DNA from 2 places in the Arthrobacter sp. PL16 genome. Region 2 is predicted to be linked to the other one. Evidence: riboswitches for the same ligand, from Rfam matches in the RefSeq annotation. Region 2 holds a riboswitch; the other holds the start of a gene.
What was found. A riboswitch is a leader RNA that binds a small molecule or an ion and turns the genes downstream of it on or off. The one in region 2 is predicted to bind S-adenosylmethionine.

Region 1 (4,278 bases), on a different contig from region 2:
ACTGCGAATGGTGACGGGGAATCCGGCGTCTTGGGAATAGGTCTTCGTCAACGCGTTGTAGCTGAAGCGGTGAAGCTCTGCGGACCCGGACGTCACCGCCTGCTGGGATGGTGGCATACCCCACTCCGAGACCACAGTCGTGCCCGACACGACGTAGAGCTTGCCGTCCCTCACGTCCCAGAGCGCGTCACCGCGCGCACTCTGCCGCGTATCGACAACCGTCTCCGTCTCCTGCCACACCTCCGTTGCGGCGTCGAGCCGGTGGATTTTCGTCGCACCTGCGGACGCGCTCCACATCAACCCCCACCAATTCCCATCCTGGAACCAGAGCTTGCTCTGGGTCTTGTCCGCAGTCGGGGTTCTGACGCCGACACCTGCGTATGAAGGGCCAGGCTCCCCCACATCGGCCGCCTGGGCGGGTAGGGGTAGCGCGACAGCGACGGCCGCCGCAAGTAAAAGAGCGATGAAAAGGCGTAGCAGACGCATGAGGGTGCCCTCGCAGTAATGTCAGCGGATGTCCTTGTCGCAGAGCGTATGTTTCGCCCCAGAGGGTGTCACCAGTAACGTGTACTCCCTTTTCTCCGCAGAATACTCACGCTGCATCCGCTGGATACTCGGGGTGCGCCCGCTGGCTGTACACCGGAAAATTCCGGACCATGTCCATCCCAGAAACGCGCCTCACCGTGAATAGTCGGCACGCTGGGGAATTTCGAGTCAAGAACGGACCGGTGGAATCAAAAGTCCCCTCGAGTACGCCGAGGAGGGGCGACGCCGTAGTGGTGCGGCGGTGAACAACTTGGGCCACTCACTGATCGACGTGCTCACTACGGTGAAACTGCTGCCAAAACGCGGCGTCCATGTCCGAGCCATTTCTCGAGGAGCCATAAGGAATTTTCAATGACGCACAATGATCACGGCGAGAATTCCAGACTTGGGCCTCCACCTCCCAGGTGCAACTGACTGCGCAGATGTGATCGAATCTGAATCATCGCCGGACGATGACTGGATGAACGTCAGAAGGCGCGGACAGCTTCCGGGTGGCGTTCCCTTCGCACGAGACCGTGAATCACGGCCAGCGCTCCATGCCGGCGCATGGCGACTTGGATCAGGACGACCGCAGCCTCTTCGCAGGCGTCCTGCGCAAGATCCTGCCTGTTCTCCTCGCCAACGCTCACGGCAAGATCGTCGAGGTGCACCACCAGTTCCACCAGTCGTGTCCTCAGATACTCCTCGACCGTGAGCACAACACCCTGCAGGACTTCGACCCGACGATCCATGGTCGATCCATCGAGGTGTTCCTGGAGTCGTCGTCGCGCACGCCCGACGTCCTGTGCAAGAGCCGCAGCCCCCACGGCGGAGGCATCATGTGAGCGGGCACGAACCCCGCGATGGAAATCGCTGTCGACCGGATCATGGTCACCCAGCACTGCGATGAGGTATCCCGCCGCGTCGGTTGCCTCGACAGTTCCAGACGGCGCCGGGGCATCGACGTACTGCTCAACCGTGAGGACAGCCCTCGCCAGGTGTCCGGCCAAGCCCGCAACGGTGTACCCCTCGAGAGCACTCTGATCTTCCCAATGCTCCGCCACAGCTGTGCTGTCGAGTACGGATTCGACTCGTTCGGCCGCCTCCAGGAACGCAGACAGTATCGCGCTGGATACACTCCTCATGAAACCTCCGATCCGGCTACGCGAGCAATTCGATCCCATCACTCCGCAGGAACCCATGTGCCTTCCGTGGGTTACTGTCCCCCTGTTGAGCGAGCGTGGCAAGACGCTTCGAATCGTTCAGCGGCACGCGGCTATGCTCTCGCCATGGACCAGCAGCTGCACTTCATCACCGTTGCCACGCGTGACCTCGACGCGGCGCGGTCGTTCTACCGCAAGCTGGGTTGGTCGCCGGTCCTTGACGTACCGGACGAGATCATCTTCTACCAGGTAGCACCTGGACTGCTGCTGGGGCTGTTCCTCGCCGAGAAGTTCGCCGAGGACGTGGGACGTGATGAAGCGCCCGATCCAGCGGGAGTGACGCTGTCCCACAACGTCGGCAGCCCTGGCGACGTACAGAAGGTGGTCGCGGCGATGGCCGATGCCGGCGCAACGGTGCTGAAGGAGCCTCGAAAGGGTGCCTTCGGAGGTATCTTCCACGCCCTCGTGCGCGACCCCAACGACGTCGTCTGGGAGATCGCCCACAACCCCTGCTGGCGCATCGACGACAACGGGGCCGTCGTTCTCGGTTGACGCTCGGCATACGTGCGAGGGAGCAGCCGGAGAAGAGGTCACCTCACGGCGAACGACTTTCCGGAACGGGACCTGAAGTGACTCCCCCGCCAGAATTCCCGCAGGTTATTCATCTGGTCGCCCCTGTTCGTTCCGACGTATATCTCAATAATCGTCATATTTCTTTTTATTGACCGGACAACTCCCTGTTCTGCCTATAGTTGGTCCAGCTTCAAGAGATGCGGTCGCAAAGCTCCGACTGGACCGCACACCAACCCCATGTTCCTGGGTGGTTCGGATGACGAAGCGGCCTCCGCCATGGCACGCAAGTGCCGGTCCGGTGCGGGCAAGAGCACGTCGAAAGGCAGACACCGTGAGCTGTACCGCCCACCGCACCATCCCTTAGCAGTCCTACGCGCCATGCGCCCACCCTGCTGATTCTTTTCCACTTCTCCGTATTCCGCCCTGCGCGGCGCCGGACCGCTGTAAGGAATTCCCCTTGAATGAATCCGTAATTCCCCCTGCCCGGAATTCCAGGCAATTCCGGTATTTCCGGAATCTCACCGCGGTATCCGCGGTTGCCCTGGCCGCGCTCCTCAGTTCATGTGCGGGGCCGGCGAGCTCCACCTCCGAAGCAACCGGTGAACCCGTGAGCGGCGGCATCCTGGACGTATCGATCTCGGCGGAACCGGGCTGCCTCGACGGCCACGGCATCTCGGCTACCCAGCAGCAGTTCCTGGGGCGCCTGGTCTACGACAACGTGGTGACGCTGGACGAGAACGGGGACATCGCGCCGTACCTCGCGGAATCCTGGGACATCTCGGAAGACGGCAAGACCTACACCTTCCACCTCAAGCAGGGCGTGACCTTCAGCGACGGATCTCCCTGGAATGCCGAGGTCCTGGGTCAGAACCTCGAGCACATGCGGGATCCGGCGACGAAATCGCCGCTCGCCGCCGCATACATAGCCCCCTACGTGGACGGCAAGGTCATCGACGAATTCACCTTCGAGGCCTACCTCGACTACCCGTACACCCCCTTCCTCTACGCCCTCGCGCAGTCGTGGCTCGGCATGAACTCGGGCAAGGCCATCGCGGAGTCTCCCGAGACGCTGTGCCAGAAGCCGATCGGGACGGGCCCGTTCACCGTCGCGGACTACCAGCCGGGCCAGAGCATCAGCTACTCGAAGCGTGAAGGGTACGACTGGGCGCCGGAGTGGCTCGAGGGCGACGGCGAGGCGTACCTCGACGGCGTCGAGGTCACACTCGTCAGCGAGCCGGTCATCCGGCACCAGTCCCTGGTGTCAGGGCAGTACGACCTCACGGAGAACCTCGCGCCGCAGAACGCCGCAGCGGTGCAGGCCGACCCGGACTTCACCTATGAGAACCTCCCACGGACCGGCAGCCCCTACGTCCTGAGCTTCAACCTCAACCGCGCCCCCTTCGACGACCTGGCGGTCCGGCAGGCGTTCGCAGCCGCCGTCGACACCGAGGCCGTCACCGAAAGCCTCGGCTTCGGAACCTATACGCCGATCGACAGTTTCCTCTCCAGGGAGAGCAAATACTACGACCCGACCGTCGAGGGCGTGCTGACCCACGATCCGGAGCGGGCGAACAAGCTCCTCGACGACGCCGGCTGGTCGGCCAGGGACGACGAGGGCTTCCGCACCAAGGACGGCAAGCGACTCACCATCGAAGTGCCGACGGTCGAGAGTTCGACGCCGAGTCCCCTGCTGGTCCAACTCCAGGGCGAGGCCCGGAAGGTCGGCTTCGATCTCCAGATCATCCAACTCCCCCAGGCGCAACTCACCGAGCTGCGGTATGCCGGTGACTTCGACGCGCTCGCCGGCGTCTGGCACACCAACACCACCGACGTCCTGTTCATCAGGTACCACTCCTCGGAGATCACCGGTGAGCGGATCGGCCAGAACTCGTCCTACGTCAACGACCCGGCCCTGGACGACCTGCTGCTGACAGCCCGCGAGTCCGACGACGGGCCCGAGGCGGAAGAGGCGTACTCGAAGGCCCAGCACCGGCTGCTCGAGATCGTGCCCGGCCTG
Region 2 (4,278 bases):
CTTCGGTGGCATCGATGCTGTGGTGAGCAATGTCAGCGCACTGGCGATCGAGGACACCGAGGCGAACTGGGAGGAGAGCCTGCGGGTGGACCTCCTCGGTACGGTGCGTCTCGTGAAGGCTTCGCTGCCCTATCTCGGGAAGAGCTCGACGCCGTCGATCACCGCCATCTCGAGCGTTTCCGGCCGCGAGGTGGACTTCGCCTCCGGCCCCTACGGGACAGTGAAATCCGCCCTGATCGCCTACATGGCCGGCCTCGCCTTCCAGCTCGCCGCACAGGGCATCCGCGCCAACACCGTCTCGCCCGGCAACACGTACCACGAGGGCGGAGTGTGGCAGGGCATCGAGGCCGGCAACCCCGAGTTCTTCGCGACCGCGATGGGCCTGAACCCGACGGGCCGCATGGGCACGCCGCAGGAGGTGGCGGACGCCGTCGTCTTCCTGGCGAGCCCGCGCTCCAGCCGAACCACCGGCGCCAATCTGCTGATCGACGGCGGGCTCAGCCGCGGCATCCAGTTCTAGCTACCGCGAGCGGCTAGTCGGGTGGGCCTAAGCGATTAGGTCCCGGTACTCGGGGTGGTCCTCGATGAACGCCACCACGAATTCGCACTCCGGCACGACGGTGAGGCGCCGGAGACGGGAGTCGTCGAGGGCGTGCCGGATGAGCGTGCTTCCGACGCCCTGGCCCTCGAGTTCCTCGTCGACGACGGTGTGCGTGAAGACGATCGTGTCGCCGGACCGCTCGTATGCGGCGAAGCCGACGGGATCGCCGTCGAGCGTGGCGACGTAACGGCTCTTCGCCTCGTCGGTGCTGACCTCGACTCCGGGATGATCGGTGCTCATGCAGTCACTCTGGCATTCGCCGCACAGGGCGGTCAACGACGCCGGCGGGGTTGCGCAGGTGTTGCCCTGGTCGAACCAGGAGCAGGTCAGTCGAGCCCGGGTGCCTGCACCGGGGCTGCGCTGCTGTCCATGAGCCACGCCACGGCGTCGGGCTCCGAGGTGAAGTAGCGCGTGGTCGTGGGGGAGCGGTGCGAGAAGCCGGACATCACCTCGTCGATGACGTCCTCGCCGACCAGCGCGACCCGCGAGAAGCCGCGGTAGCCCATCATCCCTATGCGCGCCTCGGGTGTCACGCCGCTGATTCCGTGCATGTGGACAAGGAGCGGCAGGGCTGTTGGACCGTGGAATTCCGCGAGCGCCCGGGCTGCAGCCACAGCGCGTGAGTGGGTGATCTCGACCCCACGCCGCCAGCGCAGAATCAGCATCCCGCTGTCGATACGGGCGTCGAACGGGTCCATCGGGCTCCTTCGGCGGAGTTTTCGGGCATGGCCTTTCAGCGTAGCAAGGCTCACAGCGGGTTCGGGCCGGGTGTCCATGGCTGCACGCCTCGGGCGTCCGGCCCGTGCACGTTGTAGCGTCTGATCCATGACATCGAACATCCTGGTGACCGGGGCGAGTCGAGGCATCGGCGCGTCGATCGCCCACGAAGTGGCCTCCCGTGGACATCGGGTCGCGGTGCACGCGGGGCGGGACGTGGCGGCAGCGGAGGCTGTCCGGAGCGGATTGCCCGGCTCGGGCCACGTGGTCGTGGTGGGCGATGCAGGTGATCCCGACGCGTGCCGGCAGATTGTCGACGACGCCGTCGCAGGCCTCGGCGGCGTCGACGTCCTCGTCAACAACGCAGGGATCTTCGAGGCTCATCCCATCGACACCACCTCCTTCGGCGACTGGCAGCAGGCCTGGCGCCGGACCATCGACGTCAACCTGCTGGGCCCTGCAAACCTGTCCTGGCTGGTGGCGCGCCACCTCCTCGAGCGTCCCTCGGGTCCGTCGGGTGGACGCCTGATCAGCGTCGGATCGCGCGGTGCCTACCGAGGCGAGCCGATAACGCCGGCGTACGGTGCGAGCAAAGCCGGCCTCCACGCGATGACGCAGTCGCTCGCCGTCGCCCTCGCGCCCCACGGCATCCTCACGGCCGCGGTGGCTCCGGGTTTCGTGGAGACCGACATGGGCAGGAGCGTGCTCGACGGCCCGGGCGGGGATGCGGTGCGGGCGCAGAGCCCCTTCGGGCGGGTGGCGACGCCCGGGGACGTAGCCGAATCCGTGGCCTGGCTGGCCACCGAGGCGCCGCTCTGGGTAAGCGGCACCGTGATCGACGTCAACGGGGCGTCCTACCTCCGGTAGCCGGTCATTCATGACGCCGCGTGACGATCGGCTCTGGACGCCGCTGTCACCGCCGACCTAGGCTCGTCACCAGAATCAAGAGTTCCAACGCAAAACCCTGGTTTGTTGGACGGCAACCCTCTCGCTGTAGCGGGGTGCCCCAGGTGAGGATTCGGTCCGGCATGCACCGTGCGGACAAGTATGGCGCTTCCCTACGGCAGTGCCCTGACATGAGGATCCCCATGCCCGCTGCACCCCGCCACATCCGCTTCAACGCGTTCGACATGAACTGCGTAGGCCACCAGTCGCCCGGCCTCTGGCGCCACCCGGAGGACCAGTCCTGGCGTTACAAGGACCTGCGCTACTGGGCCGACCTCGCCCGGACGCTCGAGAAGGGCCTGTTCGACGGCATCTTCATCGCCGACGTCCTCGGCACCTACGACGTCTACGGCGGATCCAACGAGGCGACCCTGCGGCAGGGCACCCAGACGCCGGTCAACGATCCCTTCCTGCTGGTCTCCGCGATGGCCCTGGTCACCGAGCACCTCGGCTTCGGCGTCACCGCCGGCACCGCCTACGAACACCCCTACCCCTTTGCCCGCCGCCTCTCCACGCTCGACCACCTGACCAACGGCAGGGTCGGCTGGAACGTCGTCACCGGGTACCTCCCCTCCGCAGCGCGGAACATGGGTAACGAGGACCAGCTGGAACACGACGAGCGCTACAACCACGCGGACGAGTACCTCGAGGTGCTCTACAAGCTGCTCGAGGGTTCCTGGGAGGACGACGCCGTCGTCCGCGACCGCGAGACCGGAATCTTCACCGACCCCGCCAAGGTGCACGACATCAACCACCAGGGCACCTTCTTCACCGTTCCCGGCATCCACCTCAGCGAACCCTCACCCCAGCGGACGCCCGTCATCTACCAGGCGGGAGCCTCGCCGCGGGGCATCGCCTTCGCCGCGGGCAACGCCGAAGCGGTCTTCGTCGGCGCGCCCACCAAGCCCATCCTGAAGGACGCCGTCACGAAGATCCGCGACGCCGTCGAGGCCGAGGGCCGCGACCGGTACTCCGTCCGCATCTACACGATGCTGACCGTCATCACCGACGAGACCGAGGAGAAGGCGCAGGCAAAGCACGCCGACTACCAGCAGTACGTCAGCTACGAGGGCGCCCTCGTGCTGCTCTCCGGGTGGCTCGGCATCGACCTGAGCGCCTACGACCCCGACGAGCCCATCGGCAACGTGAAGTCCAACGCCATCCAGTCGGCCGTCGCCAACTTCCAGAAGGTCAACGACGACGGCGCCCCCTGGACCGTGCGTGACATCGCGGAGTGGGCGGGCATCGGCGGCCTGGGGCCGCGGATCGTGGGCTCCGGCGCGCAGGTGGCCGACGAGCTGCAGTCCTGGGTCGAGGAAACCGACGTGGACGGGTTCAACCTGGCGTACGCCATCACACCCGGCTCCTTCGAGGATGTCATCACCCACGTCATCCCGGAGCTGCAGAAGCGCGGAGCCTATCCCACGGAGTACGCCGAGGGGACGCTGCGCCAGAAGCTCTTCGGCAAGGGCGACCGCCTGCCCGAGGAGCACCGCGGCGCGCGCTACCGCCTCCAGACCGTCCGCCCCTGACGCGCCCCTGTCACCCCTGATACGTGCAAGGAACCCCATGATCACCCTGAGACAACTCACCAAGACGTACGGCCGCGGAGACACCGCCGTCACCGTGCTCGACCGCCTCGACTTCGAGGTACCGACGGGCCGCATTGCCGCGGTCGTCGGCCCGAGCGGCGCGGGCAAGAGCACCCTCGCCCAGTGCATCAACCTGCTCGAACGGCCCACGTCCGGGTCCGTCGTCGTGAACGGCGAGGAGCTCTCGGGCCTGCCGGAGAAACGGCTCCGCGAGGCGCGGCGGCGCATCGGCACCGTCTTCCAGTCCTCGAGCCTCCTGAGCCGCCGGACCGCCGCCGAGAACATCGCATTGCCCCTCGAATACCTGGGGGTCACGCCGAACGAAGCCAGGGCGCGGGTGGCCGAACTGCTGGACCGCGTGGGCCTGGCGGACAAGGCAGGGCATTATCCGTTCCAGCTCTCCGGCGGGCAGGCGCAGCGCGT

Region 1: linked by a shared signal. The riboswitch ahead of RCH21_RS03410 (ABC transporter substrate-binding protein) and the one ahead of RCH21_RS13230 (LLM class flavin-dependent oxidoreductase) in region 2 are both predicted to bind S-adenosylmethionine.

The regions. Positions count from the first base shown of each region.
Region 1 is NZ_JAXCIC010000001.1:745,161-749,438, reverse strand. It holds gene RCH21_RS03425 (hypothetical protein) at 1-486, opposite strand, end outside; gene RCH21_RS03420 (maleylpyruvate isomerase N-terminal domain-containing protein) at 1,014-1,670, opposite strand; gene RCH21_RS03415 (VOC family protein) at 1,815-2,240, shown strand; SAM riboswitch class IV at 2,450-2,578, shown strand; gene RCH21_RS03410 (ABC transporter substrate-binding protein) at 2,719-4,278, shown strand, end outside.
Region 2 is NZ_JAXCIC010000006.1:158,853-163,130, reverse strand. It holds gene RCH21_RS13250 (SDR family NAD(P)-dependent oxidoreductase) at 1-520, shown strand, start outside; gene RCH21_RS13245 (GNAT family N-acetyltransferase) at 548-841, opposite strand; gene RCH21_RS13240 (STAS/SEC14 domain-containing protein) at 928-1,299, opposite strand; gene RCH21_RS13235 (SDR family NAD(P)-dependent oxidoreductase) at 1,427-2,185, shown strand; SAM riboswitch class IV at 2,259-2,372, shown strand; gene RCH21_RS13230 (LLM class flavin-dependent oxidoreductase) at 2,407-3,795, shown strand; gene RCH21_RS13225 (methionine ABC transporter ATP-binding protein) at 3,833-4,278, shown strand, end outside.